One region of the Tropicibacter sp. S64 genome, then DNA from elsewhere that is predicted to be linked to it. Evidence: riboswitches for the same ligand, from Rfam matches in the RefSeq annotation. Region 1 holds a riboswitch; each other region holds the start of a gene.
What was found. A riboswitch is a leader RNA that binds a small molecule or an ion and turns the genes downstream of it on or off. The one in region 1 is predicted to bind cobalamin.
Positions count from the first base shown of each region.

Region 2: linked by a shared signal. The riboswitch ahead of ACP159_RS08180 (TonB-dependent receptor plug domain-containing protein) and the one ahead of ACP159_RS24870 (CbtB domain-containing protein) in region 1 are both predicted to bind cobalamin.
Region 3: linked by a shared signal. The riboswitch ahead of ACP159_RS17320 (CbtB domain-containing protein) and the one ahead of ACP159_RS24870 (CbtB domain-containing protein) in region 1 are both predicted to bind cobalamin.
Region 4: linked by a shared signal. The riboswitch ahead of ACP159_RS07005 (hypothetical protein) and the one ahead of ACP159_RS24870 (CbtB domain-containing protein) in region 1 are both predicted to bind cobalamin.

Region 1 covers NZ_JBNAGK010000025.1:16,106-21,358, reverse strand. Annotated here, with positions in the region: gene cobF (precorrin-6A synthase (deacetylating)) at 1-481, opposite strand, end outside; gene ACP159_RS24875 (CbtA family protein) at 540-1,268, opposite strand; gene ACP159_RS24870 (CbtB domain-containing protein) at 1,286-1,459, opposite strand; cobalamin riboswitch at 1,498-1,710, opposite strand; partial or broken gene ACP159_RS24865 (DUF1636 family protein) at 1,808-2,107, opposite strand; gene cobA (uroporphyrinogen-III C-methyltransferase) at 2,104-2,820, opposite strand; gene ACP159_RS24855 (cobyrinate a,c-diamide synthase) at 2,817-4,127, opposite strand; gene cobM (precorrin-4 C(11)-methyltransferase) at 4,132-4,935, opposite strand; gene ACP159_RS24845 (cobalamin biosynthesis protein) at 4,932-5,253, opposite strand, start outside.
Region 2 covers NZ_JBNAGK010000004.1:122,508-127,760, forward strand. Annotated here, with positions in the region: gene ACP159_RS08175 (hypothetical protein) at 1-59, shown strand, start outside; cobalamin riboswitch at 1,049-1,234, shown strand; gene ACP159_RS08180 (TonB-dependent receptor plug domain-containing protein) at 1,383-3,248, shown strand; gene ACP159_RS08185 (ABC transporter substrate-binding protein) at 3,235-4,074, shown strand; gene ACP159_RS08190 (FecCD family ABC transporter permease) at 4,145-5,125, shown strand; gene ACP159_RS08195 (ABC transporter ATP-binding protein) at 5,122-5,253, shown strand, end outside.
Region 3 covers NZ_JBNAGK010000011.1:19,380-24,632, forward strand. Annotated here, with positions in the region: gene ACP159_RS17305 (protein-disulfide reductase DsbD family protein) at 1-1,835, shown strand, start outside; gene ACP159_RS17310 (class I SAM-dependent methyltransferase) at 1,903-2,529, shown strand; gene ACP159_RS17315 (CbtA family protein) at 2,753-3,463, opposite strand; gene ACP159_RS17320 (CbtB domain-containing protein) at 3,473-3,685, opposite strand; cobalamin riboswitch at 3,708-3,839, opposite strand; gene ACP159_RS17325 (histidine phosphatase family protein) at 3,875-4,417, shown strand; gene ccmI (c-type cytochrome biogenesis protein CcmI) at 4,418-5,253, opposite strand, start outside.
Region 4 covers NZ_JBNAGK010000003.1:269,929-275,181, forward strand. Annotated here, with positions in the region: gene ctaD (cytochrome c oxidase subunit I) at 1-213, opposite strand, end outside; gene ACP159_RS07000 (hypothetical protein) at 535-744, shown strand; cobalamin riboswitch at 807-979, shown strand; gene ACP159_RS07005 (hypothetical protein) at 1,125-1,427, shown strand; gene lipB (lipoyl(octanoyl) transferase LipB) at 1,546-2,223, opposite strand; gene ACP159_RS07015 (LytTR family DNA-binding domain-containing protein) at 2,228-2,998, opposite strand; gene ACP159_RS07020 (DUF2306 domain-containing protein) at 3,092-3,661, shown strand; tRNA gene ACP159_RS07025 (tRNA-Leu) at 3,687-3,773, shown strand; gene ACP159_RS07030 (UxaA family hydrolase) at 4,071-5,253, opposite strand, start outside.

The DNA.
Region 1 (5,253 bases):
CGGTGGTGATCGTCACCGCGCCGTTGACACTGTTCAAGGGAATGGCATGCGCGGCTGTCAGGGCCTGTATGGCGGTAATGCCGGGGATCACGCGCACTCGGGGCGCCGGATCGAGCCGCTCGGCGATACGCAGGGTGCTGTCGTAAAGGGACGGATCGCCCCAGACCAGCAGAGCCACTGGACCTGTCACATCGACGTCGGCGAGAGCGGCCTGCCAACGGCGGGCGATTTCGTCATGCCAGTGTTTCACCCGCTCCTGATAGGGCAACTCCGCGTCCCGGACAGGGTATTCGAAATGCACGATGCGGGCTTTCGATCCGGTTTCGGCAATGATGCGATGGCGGATTTCTGCAAGGTCGTCCTTCTCGGCGCCCTTGCGGGGGACGAGGATCAGCGCGGCGTCCCGCAACGCGTTCACCCCGGCGAGCGTTATATGCGAGGGGCTGCCCGTGCCGATGCCGACAAGCCAGAGGTCATCCATGATCTTCATCCCCCGAGAGGGCCCCGGACACGCGGATCGCCCGCCCGGGGCCTTTGTCTCACTGTCCCGGCTCCGTCAACCGCGCGACCGCCGTGCCCAGAACCGCCCAGCAGACAAAGCTGACGCCGATCACCCTGGTCGCGAATAGAGCGGACAGTTCCGGGGGCGCGACCCCGAAGAAGTCCGAAAGCTGCGGTGCGCCGATCACATGTGGTATGGCAATCAGCACGGCTCCCAGGGCGATCCTGACCCATGTGGGACGCAGGAAGATCAGCGCGAGGCCGATCCCCGTCGCGGCGATCGTGGCAAACCACCAGGACTGGCGCAGGTCGATGTCTTCCGAGACTGTTCCCGGCAGGTTCGGTGACAGGCCCATCGCCGGAGCCATCTGGAATACCGCGAACCCCGCAAGTCCCCAGAGCACCCCCTGGACAGGGGTGATTGCCTGGCCCCGCCCGCGTATGGCCTGAAAGACTGCGGCCATGACGAGGCCATAGCCGGAATAGATCAGGCAGGCAAAGAGCAGCGTCAGCGCATTTCGGGTGAACGTCCCGGTTGCACCTGCGTGCGTGTGCTCATGGGCTTCGGCCTCGTGCGTGTGTTCACGGGCTTCGCCCGCGCCGTGAAGCGCCTCCGGTTCGGCGCCGGCAGCATGGACGAGTTCGCCCGATTCATAGAGTTCGGCTTGCAGGATGATATCTTGCAGGAACGCGAAATGCAGCGCCCCCGCGAGAATACCGGTGGCACAGCCGGCGATCAGTCCGCCGGTCAGCATACGAATGTTCATCAAGTGTCAGATGTTCGTCAGTGGCAGGGGAAGCCGGTGCCGTGACGGATATCGTGCGCCGCGTCATGCAGGGCAGCCGATTGCGCATGACCTGCCAGGAAAACGATCCCCAGGCCCAGAAGCGTTGCAAAGACAATGCCGAGCGTGTCGGATGGAACCCGCGCACGGCGGTTGGCGATGAGTTGAGACATGGTTTTTTGCTCCTTGGCCGTCACACCCGACGGCCGTTACGGTTTCAGGTCTTGTGGCCGGTCTCCTGACTCACGGGTCATTGCTTGCCTTTCCCCTTCCCACCGAGCGTTGCCGCTCCGGCAGTGGGTTTTCGAAAGGAGCTCGCCGCATACAGTCGCGGGGGCGGTCGGGGCTTTGCCGTGTTCCGGCTTCCCTGTTCCCATTTGTACCGACCCCGAAGGGCCGGAACGCCACACGTGAATATGGCTTTGCAACGCTCTGACAGTCAATAGAAAAACCCGTTTTCCGAAGGCGCAGAGCGACGTGGAATCGCCGGGTTGCGACTTTGGTGAGCCCGGAATGCGGGCTATCGCCTTGACGCGCAGATCGCCCAGAACGCGCGCGTCCCTGAAATCGCCCGTGGGCGAGGCCGCGTAGTGCTGCAGGAAGGTTTCGATCAGCGGAATCGCATCCGGGGACAGATCGCCAAACAGGTAAGCTGTCTTGCCCGGTGCGCGGATCGCCACGGTCGAGGGGCGTGCGCAGCCGGACATGCAGTCGCGGGTCGCCACGCGGGCATTTGTCCCCAGCCGGGCCTGCAGGCGCTCGGCGAAATCCGACTGGCCCAGCGGGCAACTGCGGCAGATCGTGACCGTCGGGCAGGTCATGTCGCAAGCGGTCCGTAAAGGATCACGGCGGGCCGGTCGCTGATCTCACTGGCCAATCGGTCTGCCAGGGATTTCACCGTGTGACGCTCGATACGCTGGACAGGGGTGCTGACCCCCTCGGCCAGGATCGCCGGCGTGTTGTCGGGCAGGCCCGCGTCGCGCAGCAGGTCCAGAAGTCCGGGAAAGGTCCGTTTGCCCATGAACACCACCGTGGTCGCACCCGGGTCCGCGAGCGCAGCCAGGTTCACGTCCTCGGGCAACTGCCCGGTCACGTCATGGCCGGTGACGAACTGCACCCGGCGCGCGGTCAGTCGCCGGGTCAGCGGAATGCCGGCGGCGGCGGCCGCGGCGCAGGCCGAGGGCACGCCGGGAATGATCTCGTAGGGAATGCCCGCGTCGCGCAGCGCCGTGATCTCTTCCTCCAGCCGGCCAAAGAGACCGCTGTCGCCGGATTTGAGCCGGACCACCTGCTGGTCCTGCCGCGCATAGTCCACCAGCAACCGGCTCACATGATCCTGTTTGGGAGAGGGGCGTCCGGCGCGTTTGCCCACGGCGATCAGGTCGGCGCCGCTGCGCACATGGCTGAGAATCGGCCCGGAGGACAGATCGTCGAAAAGCACCGCGTCGGCGCGTTTGAGCCGGTCCACGGCCTTGAGCGTCAGAAGCTCGGGATCGCCCGGGCCGGAACTGACAAAGCTGACGAGGTGCGTCATGCGGTTTCCTCTTGCGTGATCAGGTGGAAGAACGTGCCCGAGACGTAACCGCGACGGGAGCCGGTCTCGGGCACCGGATTGCCGTCGGCATCGCGCACCTCGGCCAGCGGCGCATCGGGCTGTTCGAGGATCGTCGAGTAGTGGAATTCGTGCCCGCGCAGCGCCGTGCCGGGCGCAAGACCGGGCATCGGCGCTTGCAGCACGGCTCGGCGGTAGCCCATATGGAACTTGCGTTTTTCGTAGCTGGTGACGAGGCCAAGGAGGCCAAGCATCCGGTGACGTGTGCCGGTCTTGTCGATCAGCGCCTTCCCCAGGGCCATGTAGCCGCCGCATTCGCCATGCACGGGGCGGGTCTCGGCGTGGCGGCGGACACCGGCACGGAATGTCTCGGCGGCGGCCAGCCTGCCGGCGTGCAGCTCCGGGTAACCGCCGGGCAGCCAGACAAGTTCAGCGTCGCGGGCTGGGGGCTCATCCGCCAAGGGAGAAAACGGCAGGATCTCTGCCCCGGCCTCGTGCCAGCCTTCCAGAAGATGCGGATAGGTAAAGGAAAACGCCGCGTCGCGGGCGATGGCGATGCGCTGTGCCGGGGGTTTGGGCAGGGTCGCGGGGGCCTCGGGCAAGGGCTTTCCGGCGGCGGCGGCGCGCAGCGCGTCAAGGTCGACATGCTCGCGCAGGAAGGTCGCGTAATCGACAATCGCGGCGTCGAGATCAGGGTGTTCGACCGCCTGGATCAGGCCCAGATGGCGTTCGGGCAGGGTCAGGTCGCCGCGCCGGGGTAGGACGCCCAGCACCGGCAGGCCCGCCCGTTCCATCCCCAGCCGCGTCAGCCGTTCGTGCCGGGGCGAGGCGACGCGGTTCAGGATGACGCCGGCAAAGGGCAAGTCGGGCAGGTATGTCCGAAACCCCAGCGCCGTGGCGGCGGCGGATTGCGCCTGACCGCTCACATCGAGAACCAGCACCACCGGCCAGCCCATCGCCTGTGCGGTCTCCGCGCTGCTGCCAAAGCCCTGCTGGCCGCGCGTTGCCACCCCGTCGAAGAGGCCCATCGAGCCCTCGGCCACGCAGATATCGGCGCCCTGTGCCCGCGCGCTGATCGCCTGCCACAGGTTTGGTCCCATGGCCCAGCCATCGAGGTTGAAACTGTGCCGCCCGCAGGCCGCATGGTGAAAGGCCGGGTCGATATAGTCCGGCCCGGATTTGAACGGCTGCACGGTCAGACCGTCCTCGGCCAGCGCCCTGAGCAGGCCCAGCATCACGGTTGTCTTGCCGGTGCCCGAGGAGGGCGCGGAAATCAGCAGGCCTTTCATGTGCTTACCCCTGTGCTTCGGCGTCGTCGGACCAGCTCGCCCAGGGGCTGTCCGCGCTTTGCGGGCGGTAGCGGCGGTCATAACCCGCCGCATAGAGGCAGCTTTCGTCAAAGCCTTCGCCCGCCAGCGCAGGCCCGACAAGGATCAGCGCCGTGCGCTGGATGTTGTCGCCCAGCCTGTCCTGAATATCTGCCAGCGTGCCGCGCAGAATCGTCTCATCCGGCCAGCTTGCGCGATAGACCACGGCCACCGGGCAGGTCGCGCCATAGGCGGGGGTCAGATCGGCAACGACCCTGGCAAGGTTCCGGATCGACAGGTGAATGGCCAGCGTCGCGCCGGTGGCGGCGAAGTTGGTCAGCGTCTCGCCCCCGGGCATCGACGAGGCCCGCCCGGGCGTGCGCGTCAACACCACGGATTGCGCGAGGCCGGGCAGGGTCAGTTCCGCCCCAAGCGCGGCGGCGGCGGCGGCAAAGGCGGGCACGCCGGGGGTGACGGAGACGGGTATGCCCTCGGCCCGCAGGCGGCGCATCTGCTCGCCCATGGCGGACCAGACCGACAGGTCACCGGAATGCAGCCGCGCCACGTCGAGGCCAGCGTCGTGGGCGCGGCGGATCTCGGCGATGATCTGGTCCAGATCCAGCGGGGCGGTGTTGACGATATGCGCACCGGGCGGGCAATGGTCGAGGATGGCCTGCGGCACCAGCGATCCCGCATAGAGGCAGACGGGGCAGCGTGCGATGATATCCCGGCCGCGCAGGGTCAGCAGGTCGGGTGCACCGGGGCCAGCGCCGATGAAGTGAACGGTCATGTCTTGGGTCCTTCTGCAAGGGCACAGCTGGAAAGGCGATCCTGCGCGTGGATGCGCGGGGTCAAAAGGCGGGCGCCGGGGCCAGCAGCGGAAAGGGCGGCGGCTTCGGCCACCGATCCGGTGCCGCGTTCATGCAAGGCGCGGGGGGATTGGGTGAGCGTCGTCTGGCGGGTCAGCGCGTCTGGCGCGATAGGGTGCAGCGGCAGGCGGAGGCCGTCGGCCAGGGGCGCCAGCGCCGGGGCCTTGTCATGGGCGGTGGCCAGTGCATCGGGCCTGACGCCCGCGGCTTGGCAGGCGCGGGCCAGTGCATCGCGCAGG
Region 2 (5,253 bases), on a different contig from region 1:
CGGAGGGAGAGGTCACCGCGACGTTTACCATATGCGAAAGGAGGGGCATCAAGCTCTGACCTCTGGAAGTAGCACGGAAGTCCCAGAGGCGGTTTGCCAAGATGGTTTGTTCTATGCCCCTGGTTCTAGTGGTGCACTGCCGACACCAATTGGCGCTGCAATATCGCAATGCCGACCTCGATACCCTGCCGAAACCATCACTGGTGGACAGTCCTCTGCCTTCGGCCAGGACATGGAAACGGTCTGTCCCGTCCAGATCGTGACGGTGACCGTCTTCAACTCGTGTTCTTTATATGTTCTACGCATGAAGCGACCATCCCACGGAACAGTAAACGGCCGGTTAACGTGAACACCCTGCACTTCGTTTGCCGTCACTGCCGACGGTCCAATGAAATCCCATACCCACCCGCGGCCGAATGTCTTCTGCGCGATCAGATCCTCCCGCGCTGCAAATGCCGCCACTGCGGTCTGACCGGAGCAACCGAGATGCGCCGGTACTACAACCCGAACGTCAACGCGTTGGATGGTGCCAGGTCCGACATGGATGGTCCGGATTTCGGCGTGTCAGACTGGCGACAATCCTGAAAATCGGGTCCCAGTTCGACAGCGAGGCTTGGCGAGGTCGAAATCGCCAAGCCTTTGTTTTTTATGGCTGCAATGCCTTTCTGGGACCCTGAAACCAAACTGGGCGACTTGGGTCCCAGTTCCGCAGCCTGAAATCGCCCCTCTCAACCCCGGCTCCACGCCCTCGAACACGCGTTTGAACCATATTTGAAAGGGGTTTCACGCCCCGCACGGTTTTCCTTGCCCTGTTTCCCGAAAACCACACGACTCGCGTCAAATCGCCCCATTTTCGGCCTTACTGCAAAACACTCTGCCGCGCTCGAAAACCCGCCGCTACACCGTGAAACCCTTATATTTATAAGGCCGTTCCGCCTTCTTCCGCCCTCATAGGCCCTCTTCCGGCTTCACTGTAAAAGAATGTGTCTCCCTACACACTTTTTCGGCTATCCCCAACAAGCCCGTTGCGACTCGGCTCTCTCCCCCGGTATGCGGGGCGCACCTTGGTCCGGGCCTGCCCGGGTAAAAGGGAACGCGGTGCAAATCCGCGGCTGCCCCCGCAACTGTAAGCGGCGAGCGGTTCCGGCAACTGCCACTGGGGTTCGCCCCCGGGAAGGCCCGGACACCGCCCTGACCCGCAAGCCAGGAGACCTGCCACGGTGATCACCCATCCCATGCGCGGGGCGCGCGGGCGGATACGGTTTTCCGGCGTGGTGGCATCCCCTCACCGTTCGAGGGAGCGCCAGAGGCTCTTCCCCGAATTATTCGCACCCGGCTCCGCATCCTCCCTGCGGACCCATCAAAGACCAAGGACCACGGCCATGACCCGCCTGAGGCTCTCCGCATCCGCCCTCGCCCTCATCTCTTACGCCGGCCTCGCGCAGGCGGAGGTCGTCGATCTCGGCGTCCTGACGCTTTACGCAAACCACACGCCGATCGCTCTTAAGGACAGCGGCAGCACCGTCGATGTGGTGAACCGCGAAGACCTGGAGGTCGCGCCGACCACGAACATCGCCGATTTCCTCGCCACCGTGCCAGGTGTGAGCGTCTCCTCCAACGGCGGCACGGGTTCGGTGACAAACATCCGCATCCGTGGCCTCGACGGCGCCTATGTGCCGGTGCTCATCAACGGCATCGACGTGACCGATCCGTCGATCACCACCACCCAGTTCAACTGGGGTGTGCTGCCGATGGGCGCAGTGGACCGGATCGAGGTGCTCAAGGGCTCGCAATCCGCGGTCTACGGCTCCGAAGCGGTGGGCGGCGTCATCAACATCACCACGCTGGACCCGGAGGGCGAGCCCGGCACGCGCGGCACCTGGGGTGTGGAGATGGGCGGCAACGCCACCAAATCCGCCAACTTCAGCGTCGCGCACACCGGCGAGCGGGCAGGCATCGCCTTCTCCGGGGCGCATCTGGAAACCATGGGCATCTCCGCCAGCGCGGCAGGCAGCGAGCCGGACGGATACTCCGGCACCCAGTTGACCCTCGAGGGCTACTACGACGCGACCGACTGGCTCCGGCTTGGCGGCTCGCTCCTGCTGATCGAGGCCAAGGGCGAGTTCGACCCCTTCGGCGGCGACGGCTTTGCGCCCTACGACCAGGAATTCACCGCCCAGACCAAGGCGATGCGCTTCTACGCGCAATTCGACCTCGGCGCGGTGGAGAACGAGCTGTCCTACACCAACCTCACCCACGAGCGCACCTCCACCTCTGCGGGCCGCACCGATCCGTTCCAGGGCACTCGGAAAAAGGTCGCCTATCAGGGCAACTGGGCTCCGAACGAGCGCCTGTCCTTCTCCTTCGGCGCGGACAACACCCGCGAGGGCTTCCGCACCACCGAGGAAGAATGGCTGTTCGACCCCGTGACATTCGCCTTCCTCGGCACCCGGCTGCTGGACACCAACAAGGAAGTCACCACCAACGGCATCTTCGCCGAGGCCAACTGGCAGCCGAACGAGGCGCTCTCGCTGACCGGCTCCATCCGCCACGACGATCACTCGGAGTTCGGCGGCTTCTGGTCCGGCCGCGTTGCGCTGGCCTATGACTTCGGCAACGAGACCGTGCTGCGCGCCTCCATCGCCAACGGCTTCCGCGCACCCTCCCTGTACCAGCTGCACTCCCAGCTCTACGGCAACGCGTCGCTGACCGAGGAAACCAGCCGCAGCTTCGAGATCGGGCTGGAGCACGGCTACGCCAACGGCTTTGCCCGCGCGACGCTGTTCTACACCGAGATCGACGACCTGATCGGCTTCGTCGGCGCGGGCTACGCCCAGATCCCCGGCACGTCGAAGACCCGGGGCATCGAGCTGTCCGGCGAATATCAGGCCACCGACCGGATCACCGTCTTCGGCAACTACACCTACTCGGACACCGAGGACGCCAACGGCAACCCGCTGCCGCGCACGCCCAAGCATGACATCACGCTCGGCCTGACCGCCGACATCACCGATGCGCTGAGCATGGGCCTGACCATCCAGCACCTCGCCGACCGCCCGCAGGACGGCTTCCCGGCGCGGGACATGGACGATTACACGCTGGTCAACGCCTCCGTCTCCTACGACATCGCGCCGAACACGGAGATGTACCTGCGGGTCGAGAACCTGACGAACGAGTCCTATCAGACCACGGCGGATTACAACGCCATGGGCCGTACCGCCTTCTTTGGCGTCCGTGGCTCGTTCTGACCTCCGGGCCTGGGTCGCGGCGGCGCTTGTCGCCGTGACCTCGCCCGCCTCGGCCGACACGCCGCAGCGCGTTGTCTCGCTCAACGTCTGCACCGACCAGACGCTGCTGTTGCTGGGCAATCCGGCACAGATCGCCTCGCTGTCTTCTCTCTCCGTCGATCCGCGCAGCTCGGTCTACGCCGACAAGGCGCAGGCCTTTCCGCGCAACGACGGCAGCGCCGAAAGCGTGGTTCTGGATCAGCCGGACCTCGTCCTCGCCGGGCGCTACACCACCCGCGCCACGGTGGAGATGCTGGAGCGGCTCGGCATCCGCGTCGAGGTCTTCGACCCGGCGGACAGCCTCGCCATGGCACGCAGCAACATCGCCCGCATGGGGGACCTGCTCGGCCCGGACGCCAAGGCCCGGGCGCAAACCCTGCTGGCCGACTTCGACTCACGGCTCGCGGCCCTCAGGGCCACCCCCGGCCCTCATCCCCGCGTCGCGCTCTACTACGCACTCGGCAACACCGCCGGGACCAACACGCTGGGCGGCGACCTGCTCGCGGCGGCGGGGCTGGAGAATATCGCCGCAGACCTCGGCATGCCCTTCGGCGGCGCCCTGCCTCTGGAAGCGCTGATCCTCGCGGACCCCGACCTGATCCTCACCGGCCAGCCCTACGCCAGCCCCGCCCGCGCCACGGACCTGCTCATGCACCCGGTCCTGCAGCGCTCCGGCAAGCTGCGCGGCCTGAACGAGGGCGCAAACTGGCTCTGCGGAACCCCGGCCCTGCTCGACGCCGTCGCGGACCTCGTGCAGATCCGCCTCGACTGGAGCATCGCCCGATGACCCGCGCCGCGCTGCTGTTTCTTCTTGGCCCAAATACCCCCAAAGCCCCCATCGCCGCGGGTGCTGCTGCATGAAACCGCTCCCGCTCCTGACCGCGCTCACCCTCGCGCTTTTCCTCGCCTCCCTGCTCATCGGCTACACACCGATCCCGATGACGACCGCTCTGAAAGCCCTCATCGGTCTCGGCGATCCGCTGCACGCCATGGTGATGCAGGAGATCCGCCTGCCCCGGGCGCTGCTGGCAACGCTCGTCGGCGCGGCGCTCGGCCTCACCGGCGCGGCGATGCAGGGCTTCCTGCGCAACCCGCTGGCCGAACCGGGCCTCATCGGCGTCTCCGCCTCCGCCGCCCTCGGCGCGGTCATCGCCCTGCAAACCGGCCTCGCCGCGCTCTTCGCCCTCGCCCTGCCGCTCATGGCGCTGACCTTCGCCTTCGGCGCGGTGGGGCTTGTCGTGCTGCTCGCCGGGCCGCGCGGCGCGTCGCTGACGCTGATCCTCGCGGGCATCGCCATCTCAGCGCTCGCCGGTGCGCTGACCTCGCTGGCGCTCAACCTCTCGCCGAACCCCTATGCCGCGTCGGAAATCATCTTCTGGATGATGGGCTCCGTCGCCGACCGCTCCCTCGCCCATGTCTGGCTCGCCGCGCCGCTGATCCTCGGCGGCCTCGGTCTGCTGATGACGCTCCGCCACGGCCTCGACGCCCTCACCCTCGGCGAGGACGCCGCCCACAGCCTCGGCCTCTCGTTGCGCTCCATCCGGATGCGCCTCCTGCTCGGCAGCGCCGCCGCCATCGGCGCCGCCACCGCCGTCACAGGCGCAGTGGGCTTCGTCGGATTGGTCGTGCCGCACATCCTGCGCCCTCTTGTCGGCCACATGCCCTCGCGCCTCCTGCCCGCCTCCGCGCTCGGCGGCGCGTCCATGCTGCTGGCGGCGGACATCGCCACCCGCCTGATCCTGCCGGACCGCGACCTGAAACTCGGCGTCCTCATGGCCCTCGTCGGCGCACCGCTGTTCCTGCACCTGATCTACAAGACCCGGAGAGACATCGGATGAACCTCCTCACCCTCCGGAACCTGACCGTCCGGCGCGGCGAATGCCCCGTGGTCGATGACGTCTCCCTGACCGTGACCAGGGGCGAATGTGTCGGCCTGATCGGCCCCAACGGCGCGGGCAAGACCACG
Region 3 (5,253 bases), on a different contig from region 1:
CCCGGGTCGACTGGTCCGGCTCGACCAACATCGCCGAAGTCGATTTTCAATGGCCTGCACCGGAACGCTTCACCGCCTTCGGCATCCAGAATTTCGGCTATCATGGAGAGGTTGTGTTCCCCTTGCGGATCACGCTGAAACAGCCCGGCACCGCGGCCCGGCTGCACGCGGCCGTGTCGCTGCTGGTATGCTCCGACATCTGCGTGCCTGAGGATTTCGTCCTGACGCTCGACCTGCCGCCGGGCAGCGGCATCGACCAGACCTCTGCCGACAGGATTGCGCGTTTCGTGGACAAGGTCCCGCAAATGGCCCCCGTTCCGCGCATCACCTCGGCGCAATTCCATGTGGATGACGCGGCCCGCAGCCTGACCGTCGCGCTGCGCAGCACCAAGGCCTTCGACGCGCCCGACATCTTCCCCGAGGCCGGTGACGGCGTCACCTTCGGTGCACCCGACATTCGGCTGGGCGAAGACGGACGCCTGCTTTGGGCGCGGCTCCCGATCCTGTCCTCTGGCCCGCCCGAGACACCGCGTATCACAGTGACCGACGGGGACACCCGCGCCTTTACGGTGCCAGCCACAAAGGTGGCAAGCGCCCCTGCCCCGCCCTTTCGTCTGGCAACGCGGAGGACCGGGGCGGGGATGCTGGCCGGGATCGCCGCGCTTGCCTTCCTTGGCGGTCTGATCCTGAACGTTATGCCCTGCGTGCTGCCCGTCCTGTCGATCAAGTTCTCGTCTGTCCTGCGCCACGGCTCAGAGGATCGCCCGCGCATCCGCCGCGGTTTTCTTGCCGCCGCCGCCGGGGTCCTCACCTTCATGTGGGCGCTTGCGGCGGTACTCTACGGATTGAAATGGGCGGGTGTGTCCGTGGGTTGGGGTCTGCAATTCCAGAACCCGGTCTTCCTTGCAGGTCTGATCGTCGTGATGACGGTTTTTTCCGGCAACCTGCTGGGCGCGTTCGAGATTTCCTTGCCGTCCAGGCTCCAGACATGGATGGCCAATAACGGCGGCGGAGATTTTGCCACAGGCCTTTTCGCGGCGGTCATGGCCACGCCCTGTTCCGCGCCGCTGCTGGGCACCGCCATAGCCTTTGCGCTGGCCGGTCGGGGTCTCGATATCGCCGTGATCTTTACCGCGCTGGGGCTGGGGCTGGCTCTGCCATACCTGCTGGTCGCGGCGTGGCCAGGAGTGGTGACGTGCCTGCCGAAGCCCGGGCGCTGGATGCTGCTGGTCAAGGTGGTTCTGGGGCTGATGCTGTTGGCCACGCTCGGGTGGCTGGTCTGGGTCATGAGCGGTGTCGCCGGGCCGTGGACTGCGCTCATCGTGCTGGCATTGGCGCTGTCGGTGACCGGGTTGCTGTCGCTCAGCCGCCTGTCACCGGGTCCGCGCCTGTCTGGCGCGGCGCTTCTGGTCGCTGTGACGTTGGTGGCCGCTCCCTTCGTGTCCACGCCCGCCGCCTCCCCCGCGCCGGACGGCAGCGCGCTGGCTTGGCAAAGCTTTGCCCGCGCCGAGATCGCGCGGCAGGTGTCGGGCGGGCAGGTCGTCTTTGTCGATGTCACTGCGGATTGGTGCCTGACCTGCAAGGCCAACAAAGCCCTGGTGCTGGAACGCGACCCGGTGCGCACGGCGCTGTCCGCTGACGGCATCACCCTCATGCAGGCCGACTGGACGCGCCCGGACGAGTCGATTGCGCGCTATCTCGAAAGCTTCGACCGTTACGGCATCCCCTTCAACGTCGTCTATGGACCGGGCGCGCCAGAGGGTATCGTCCTGTCGGAAATCCTGACGGACCGATCCGTGCTGAAGGCTCTCGATCGGGCAACCTTGCCGAACTGACATTTAAACATTATGTATATGGAATATGTTGGACCTTTAGTTGGTCTGCAGATCCGCGTCAGTGGGCATGGCCATGTCAGTCGATCGAAAAGAACACTGGGACACCGTCTACGGCAAGACGCCCGAGACCAGCCTGAGCTGGCATCAGGACGATCCGACAGTTTCGCTCGACCTAATTCGGATGGCCGGAATTCCCAGAGGCGCGTCGGTGATCGACATAGGCGGCGGCATGTCCCGTTTCACGGACGCCGTGCTGGCGATGGGGCTGCGCGACGTGACGATTTTGGACCTGTCGCAAGTGGCCTTGGATGCCGCGCGAGACCGGCTGGGGCCCGCAGGGGGCAGCTTGACCTGGCTGTGTAAAGACATCACCACCTGGTCGCCGACGCGACAGTACGACCTGTGGCATGACAGGGCGGTATTCCACTTTCTCACCGACCCCGCCGACAGAGCCGCCTATATCGAGAGCTTGACACGCGCCGTCCGGATCGATGGCCATGCCATCATAGCCACTTTTGCGCCGGACGGACCGGATCGGTGCAGCGGCCTGCCGGTCGTCCGCTACAGCCCCGAGAATATCGCGGTGCTTTTGGCAGACAGTTTCGCGCCGGTGGCGCATCGCCGCCACCTCCACCAAACCCCGAAAGGCGCGGAGCAAGCTTTTCAATTTAGCCTGATCCGTCGGGTCGGCTGACCTCAGTCTCCCCCGAGTTGCGCCAGTATTGCCTGAACCTCTGCCTTGCGCGCAAACCACGCGTCTTGGCCAGTCGCGCGTGCGGACGGCCAGTTGCGGCCCTGACATCGGGAAACAACTCGCTGATCTGGCAACGCTTTGGTCGCGCCGGAATTCCGCCGCAAGCACCGAACGTGAAGGTTACTTTCTGAACGTCACCGTGCCGATATCTGTACACCTCCCGTCAAATGGATTGGCCGAACCGTTCGACCAGCCAGCCAAAGGCGATCCCCGTGCTGGCCCACAGCGTTGCCTGCACCGCCAATGTCGATGCCCGGAACTGCCAGAGCAGATCGCGCGGAAAGGCCGGGTCCACCTCGTGGAACGAGGGCAACAGGATCGCTGCCCCGGACATGACCCCTGCGTAGATCCCCGCCCCGATCAGCATCTTGCGTCGTCGCGAAGCGATCCCTTTCACCGCCGAGACAGCCGGCCCGAGGGTTGCCAACGACAGCGCCAGAAAGGCGAAATAGGCCAGGGTGCGCGCCCCGATCGTTTCGGGGTTGCCAACTGCTGGCGGATTTCCCGGAAACTTCAGCATGGGAACGACGATCACCGCGGCAAAGCCCAACGCCGTGATCCAGGCCACCGTGGCCCGTGTCGATCCATGCAGGATCCGCCCCCGCGCCACGGCAAAGCTGATTGCCAGGATCCCGCCCAGGGCCACGCCCACGGCGGCGAGACCGACGAACAATCCAGGACCAGCCTGCAAATGGCGCGACATGCCGCCGGTATCGGAAAGATCCGGCGTATCTGTCGCGTGTGTGTGGCTGTCGGTGGTTTCCATCGCGATGGCCGCGTCCAGCGCAGGTTCACCGACAAGTCGCGCCACGCCGAACGTCACCACGGACGCCAACAGCCCGGCCAGAAGGCCGAGCACAAGAAGACGAGTCATCGCTGTAACTTAGTGGCAGGGAAAGCCAAGAAGGTGGCGCGCATCGTGCACGAATTCGTGCACGTCGGTCCCGGCGAAAACAGACCATGCGCCCTGCTCTGCACCAACGAAATAGACCAGCAGGACAGCCAGCAGCGCGGCCAGGATCGCCCAAGGGGCAATGTCCCGCATAGGGATGGCGGGAAGATCGCTCGAAACGGCGGGACGGGTTGCGACAGTCATTTGGTACTCCTTCTGATGACGCGTCATGAGTATTTTCCAGGGATCCGTGTCTGACTTACGCTTGCGCGATCACAGTGGCGCGACCGTGCCGGATTTTCACCGGCTTCCGTATTCCCCTGTGTCTGATCGATAGGCCAGAATGCCTCGAGCTGCCAACATTTTCTTGCCTCGCCTGTACGAAAGCCCCCCATGCGCCTGATCCTCGTTGCCGCGCCCATGTCTGCGCATCACCCCTTTCGCCTTGCCGCGGATATGAGCGCTGCGCAGGTACAGCGGGCACGTACCCTCTCTGGCCGGCTTGGGGGCAGTGCTTGCCAGACCGCGCCAGGGACCGGTGTCTTGGCCTTGGAGCTTGGATTGCAGCCAAACGACTGCGCGGCGCTCGGCGCGCAGGATTTCGGGCACTGGACAGACATGACCCTGGACGAAGTCGCCGCCACCGATCCCGAGGCACTGTCACTGTGGACCCGTGACCCCGAAGCTCGCCCCGGCGGGGGTACCTCCCTGACAGACCTCTGCGCGACCGTACGACCCTGGCTGGACCAGATGGCGGCCTCGTCGGCAGATCGTGTGGTGGCTCTGGCGGCCCCGCCCGTGCTGCGCGGAGTCATTGTCAGCGCGCTGGACCTGCCGCCTATTGCCGGGTTCCGGCTGGATATCCATCCTCTCGCCCCGATCCACCTGGTACACGACGGTCAACGATGGACATGGCGGCCCGGTAACCCGGACTGATCACGGGTTTTCCAGACGTGCGATGCTTGCCCTGACCTCTGCCTTGCGCGCATCGCCCTCGGGCAACAGCGCATCCGCGCGAAGGTAAGCGTCCCGCGCCTTGTCCATCTCTTGGAGCACGCCATAGGCATTCGCCAGCCTGAGCCATCCGTTCACGTCATCCGGTTCATCCTCAAGCCGCGTCGCCAGACGATCCACCATGGACCGTATGAAAACCGCCCTGTCGCCTTCGCTCATCTCCTGTGCGGCGGCGACATCGGCGGCACTGGGGCTGCGGGCAACAGGCGCACGCGACGCGATGGGCGCCCGGCCGAGTGTTTGTGCGAATGCATTCGCCTGCGCAATATAGGTGTCCATCCAGGGCTGGTAGCCCGGCGTCTCGGCCAGTCGCGCCGTCAGGCGGTCATGAGCTGCCCCGACCTCTCCTGCCTGCGCGTCCGCGATCGCAAGGTAGAACGCCGCCGCCGGGTTCGAGAGGTCCAGCGTCAGCGCCCTGTTCAAAGCGGTCACCGCGTCCGGCGTGACGGTTCCGTCATTGGCCCGGATCATCGCCTCGGCCAGCATCGACCATGTCGCCGAAACCGCGTCGTCACGGCCAGAGGCCGTCCGGAAGGCGGTAACGGCTTCGTCGAATTGTCCCATGCGCGCATAGGTCTGGCCCAACAACATCCAGCCATCGGTCGGGCCGCCGTCGGGATCGGCCCTCAGCCTTTCGCGCAATTGCCCAGCCAAATCGGCGATCCGTCGCGTGTCGGCGCGCTCGTCGGCGCGGTCGGCGAAGGCCACAGCCGGCACGTCGGGCGCACCGGCGAACGAATAGTAGCCAAAGGCCATGA
Region 4 (5,253 bases), on a different contig from region 1:
CAGGCGCCAGCCTTCAAGGCACATGTATTGAACGCCCGGCTCCATGAGCTCGAGTCGCATGTAAACGGTGAAGATGACGGACACGAGACCTGCGAACGCCGAGACGATCAGGTACAGAATCCCGATGTCCTTGTGGTTCGTCGACATGAACCAGCGGGTGAAGAACCCGCGGTCGTCGTGGTGGTCGTGGCCGTGAATGGCGGCGTCTGCCATTGTGTGCCTCCTGATAATCTCTCGATAAACGCAGCCCGCCGGGGGGAATCCCCCGTCGCATGCGTCTCCCTTTCGCGTTTTAGAATGTGAGGCAGGGGCGGGCAATGGAGGAATTTGACGCAGATCAAATAACATTGTCGCACCCCCTTGAAGCGATGTCGCAGGGGCATTCCGTCGGCAAAACGGGGCGAATCCGCGCGCCGGTCGGGTATTCCGGACCCTCGAACCGGGCTTTGGTCAGGCTTTCCGGACTGCCCCGGCGGGACAGGATCCGGCACAGTCCCGGCATCTGCCCGAAACGCCTGAACCGGAACCCTGACCATGGCCCTGCTCGACACCAGCCTCACCCCGCGTCCGACGCTTTCCGCCCGTCTCGCGCGGCTGTTCGAAACCCCGTTCGATCGCCGCAGCCGGGCGCTCTCGGACGAGGTCGCGCGGCTCAAAGCGCTGTCCGACCAAGAGCTTGCGGCGCATGGCCTGTCCCGCGAGACGATCCTCTTCCATGTGTTCGGTGCCCGCGCCCGGCGCTGAACCGACCACCGGCGACGCCTAGCACCTTGCGGCGGTCGCGCAGCTCTGGCACACTCCCTCCAGACAGTGACCGCGCTTCGGCGTGGTCTGAAAAGGGAACTCCGGTGCGGACCAGAAGGTCCAAGGCCGGGACTGCCCCCGCAACTGTAAGCGGCAAGCGATGCGTCGAAACCACTGGCTCTCGGGCCGGGAAGGGACGCACCGCGCAGAGCCGCGAGTCAGGAAACCTGCTGTCGCCCCGCCATCCGGCGGGACACGCTCCGCAAGGGGCGGCAACGCAACCCGGGCGGGGTGCCTCGGGCAGGAGGTAACCGGCGCGGCCAACCCGTGTGCGACACCCTGTCCCAGCTCTCCGTCCAAGACATCGCGCGGAGGGCGCAATGCTGATCGCAAGAACTCTCAACGGGCTCATGGCCCAGGGCATCTCCACGGACCGGGCCCGCGAACTGGGTCAGATGGGCTACATGCAATGGCTCGGGGCGCTCCCGGCCGAGGCCGACTACGAATACGAGGCGGTGCGCGCCTATCTTGCCGCCCTGGATTTCATCGAATCCGACCCGGCCATCGCCGTCTTCTGCCGGCTGCTCCGCGACTCGCTGAAGTATCCGCTGAAACCTCTGACCCTCGCCCTGCCCAAGGCGAAACGACGCGGCGGCGCCCGCACGCGCCGGATGTCCATCTAGGCCGGCATCCAAGGCCGAAACAGGCCGCGCCCGGGGCTGCTTCGGTCCTCGAATACCCGGGGACTCGCCCAATGGGCGATGGGGCGAAGCCCCGGCCGAAACTTTCACCGGAATGTTTTCACCCGGCGCGCCCGCACGCGGCGGCCCGGGTTTCCATGACCAGATCGAACTGCCGCCTGAGCGCCACGTCGAGATCATCCATGCCGACCGGCAGCCCGAGATCGACCAGCGAGGTCACGCCGTACTCGGTGATCCCGCAGGGCACGATTCCGTCGAAATGCGTCAGGTCCGGTTCCACGTTGATCGAAATCCCGTGAAAGCTCACCCAGCGGCGCAGGCGGATGCCGATGGCGGCGATCTTGTCCTCGGCTTGCAGGCCGGACGGCGTCAGGGGCCGGTCCGGCCGTTCGATCCAAACGCCGACACGCCCGTCGCGGATATGCCCCGTCAGGCCAAACTCGCCCAGGGTCGCGATCACCCAGGCTTCGAGATCGCGCACGAAGCAGCGCACGTCCCGCCCGCGCCGGTTCAGGTCGAGCATGACATAGACGACGCGCTGGCCGGGGCCGTGGTAAGTATACTGTCCGCCGCGCCGGGTCTCATGGACCGGAAAGCGGTCCGGCTCGCGCAGGTCTTCACGCTTCGCGCTGGTCCCGGCGGTGTAGAGGGGCGGATGCTCCAGCAGCCAGACGCATTCCTCCGCCTCGCCCTTCGCAATTGCCTCGGCGCGCGCTTCCATGAAGGCCAGCGCCGTGTCGTAATCCGTCAGCCCGTCGCTGATCTTCCAGTCCACCATCGGCCTATCGGGGCAGCAGCCCCGCCTCCCTGATCTTCGCCACATTGGCCCGGCTCACCGGGATCTCGCCGCCCCATGTCATCGACAGGATCGCCCGATCCCCCTCGCGCCGCGCCGCGGTCACCTGTCCCCAGGCGACCCAATGCGAGCGATGCACCTGCCCGCCGGCCACGTCGCCGGTCTCGCGCATGGCGTCGGACAGGCGCATGAGCAGCAACACCTCGGCCTTGACCGTCCGCACCCGGACATAATGGTCTTCCACCGAAAGCGCCACCAGCGGCCCGCGTTTGTCCAGCGGCAGACGCTCCAGGATGGCGGGTGGTGTCTGGGGCGGTGGGTCGTCCTTGGGGCGTTGCGACGCGAGATGGTGCAGCCCGGCGTTGACGATGATCGTGATGACAAGGAGCGTGGCGAGGAACTCCGGCAGCTCCGCCCCGGTTGGAATCCAGCCAAAAACAAGGGCGTTGCTGGCCAGCACCAGAAGCGCGATCACGAGGCCGGAGGCGATGCCCTCCGCCAACACGCTCCGCCAGACCGGCCAGGCGGCAAGCCGCGCCCGCAAGACGGCGCTCACCAGCGCCCCCGCGCCATAGGTCGCCGCCACGATCCACAGCCAGTAGGCCGTGCGGGGCAGCAGGTCCAGCAGCCGCTCCGTGCCGAATGGCCCCGCCAGCCCGAGCACGACTCCCACCGCCGCAAGCGCCGCCAGCGTCACGGGCTGCCCCATGTGCGCCCGCCATTCGCGAAGCGTGGATTGCGGTTGCCTGTCACTCACGCGAAATGCCCTCGGTTTCACGCAATCCGAATGGCATGGGGCGGGGGGCCTTGTCTAGGCAGGGGCAAATCCGCCCAGACAAGGAAACACGCCATGTCCCTCGACCCGCTTCTTGCCGCCCCGCTTGCGACCCAGATCCATGCGCTGGCCGCCGTCGTCGCGCTGACCGTCGGTCCTGTCGCGCTCTACCGCAGGCGACGCGACCGCCTGCACCGCACGCTCGGGTACATCTGGGTGCTGGCCATGGCCATCCTGGCTCTGTCGTCCTTCGCGATTCAGGGTTTTCGCGTGATCGGACCGTTCAGCCCGATTCACCTCCTTTCGATCCTGGTGCTGGTGTCGCTCTGGACGGGCGTACGCCATGCCGTGCAGGGCCGCGCCGAGGCTCATCGGCAGACCATGATCGCGCTGTTCTGGCGGGCGCTGTGCGCTGCGGGTCTGCTGACCTTTCTGCCGGGGCGGCTGGTCAACCGGATCGTTTTCGGCGAGCACGAGACGCTGGGTTACTGGGCCATCGGGCTGGGCCTCGGACTGCTGATCGCGCAATGGCTTGTGGCCCGGTTCGGCCGGGTTTTCCGCCGCCCGGACGCCCGCGGGCGCAATCTCGCAGAAACCGCGAAAACCCGCATTTTTGCTCTTGGCATCACGTGGGGCTTTCGGTAGAGAGCCTCCACCAAGTCAAGACAGTGCGGTCGTGGCGGAATTGGTAGACGCGCAGCGTTGAGGTCGCTGTGGGGTAACTCCCGTGGAAGTTCGAGTCTTCTCGACCGCACCATTATCCCTTCGGGGTATGGACTGATCGAAAAAGCCGATGCATCCGCATCGGCTTTTTCGTTTGGAAACCGAGGTGTACGGCCTTTGGTTGATGTATTGCATCAAGCGTATTTGTGTGCCCTTCGCCGTTGACGCACCGGGGCGGGGCCTGGCTTGGCACGTGGCTGCATCGGTAAAGATACGGTCGCCTCGAAGGGCCGCGTGATCTTCCTCCGATCGCGCAGTGACGGATGCCTGGCAGCGGCTCGCACGGGGTCAACACCGGGAGCAGTCCAAAGCAAAGACCAGCCAGCGGCTGTCAGCCGGTCACGCCGATCATCCAAGGCGCGAACTCTTCCTCACCCACGCCCAGCGACTCGCTCTTGGTCTTCCGACCGGAGGCCACGGCGAGGATGGTTTCGAAAATTTCCTGCCCCATGTCGTCCAGCGTCTTGTCGCCATCGACCACCGGGCCGCAGTTGATGTCCATGTCACCTTCCATGCGGCCATACATGGTCGAGTTGGACGCGAGCTTGATCGTCGGGGCGGGGAAGGAGCCGAAGCAGGACCCGCGCCCCGTGGTGAAGCAGATCAGGTTCGCGCCTCCCGCGATCTGCCCCGTCGCCGCCACCGGGTCATATCCCGGCGTGTCCATGATGACGAGGCCACGGCTGGTCACGGGTTCCGCGTATCTGTAGACCGCCTCGATCCCGGTGGAGCCGCCCTTTTTCGCGCCGCCGAGCGACTTCTCGATGATGTTGGCCAGTCCGCCCTGCTGGTTGCCGGGGCCGACGACGCCCTGCATCTGCACGTCCTTGCCATCGGTGTAGTCGAGCCACCACTGGATGCGGTCGAGAAACGCCCGCCCGGTGGCCTCGTCCTTCGCCCGCGCGGTCAGCAGATGCTCGATGCCGTAGAGCTCCGGCGTTTCCGACAGGATCGCGGTGCCGCCGTTTTTCACCAGAAGGTCCACGGCGCGGCCAAGCGACGGGTTGGCGGAGAGGCCGGAAAACCCGTCCGAGCCGCCGCATTGCAGGCCGATGCGGATGTGTTCTGCCGAAACCGGGCCGCGTTCGATGGCGTTGGCCTCCGGGAGCATCTCGCGGATGAGGGCCTTGCCAGCGTCAATGGTTGCCTTGGTGCCGCCGAGCGATTGCATCCTCAGCGTTTTCAGCATCTTGCCCGCCGCCAGCGCGGTGCCTTCGAAGAAGCGGTCGAGGGTGTTGCGCTCGCAGCCCAGGGAGCAGACCACCGCGCCCGCGATGTTGGGATGGGTGATGTACCCGGCGAGCGTTCGGTGCAGCAGGTCCATGGCCTCGCCCGTGCCCTCCATGCCGCAGCCCTGCTGATGGATGAAGGCCACGACGCCGTCGACGTTCGGATAGTCCGCAAGCCGTTCCTCGTCGAAATGATCGGCGATCTTGCGGGCCACCGTCGCGGCACAGTTCACGGTGATGAAGACGCCAAGGTAATTGCGCGTGCCGATGCGCCCGTCGCCGCGG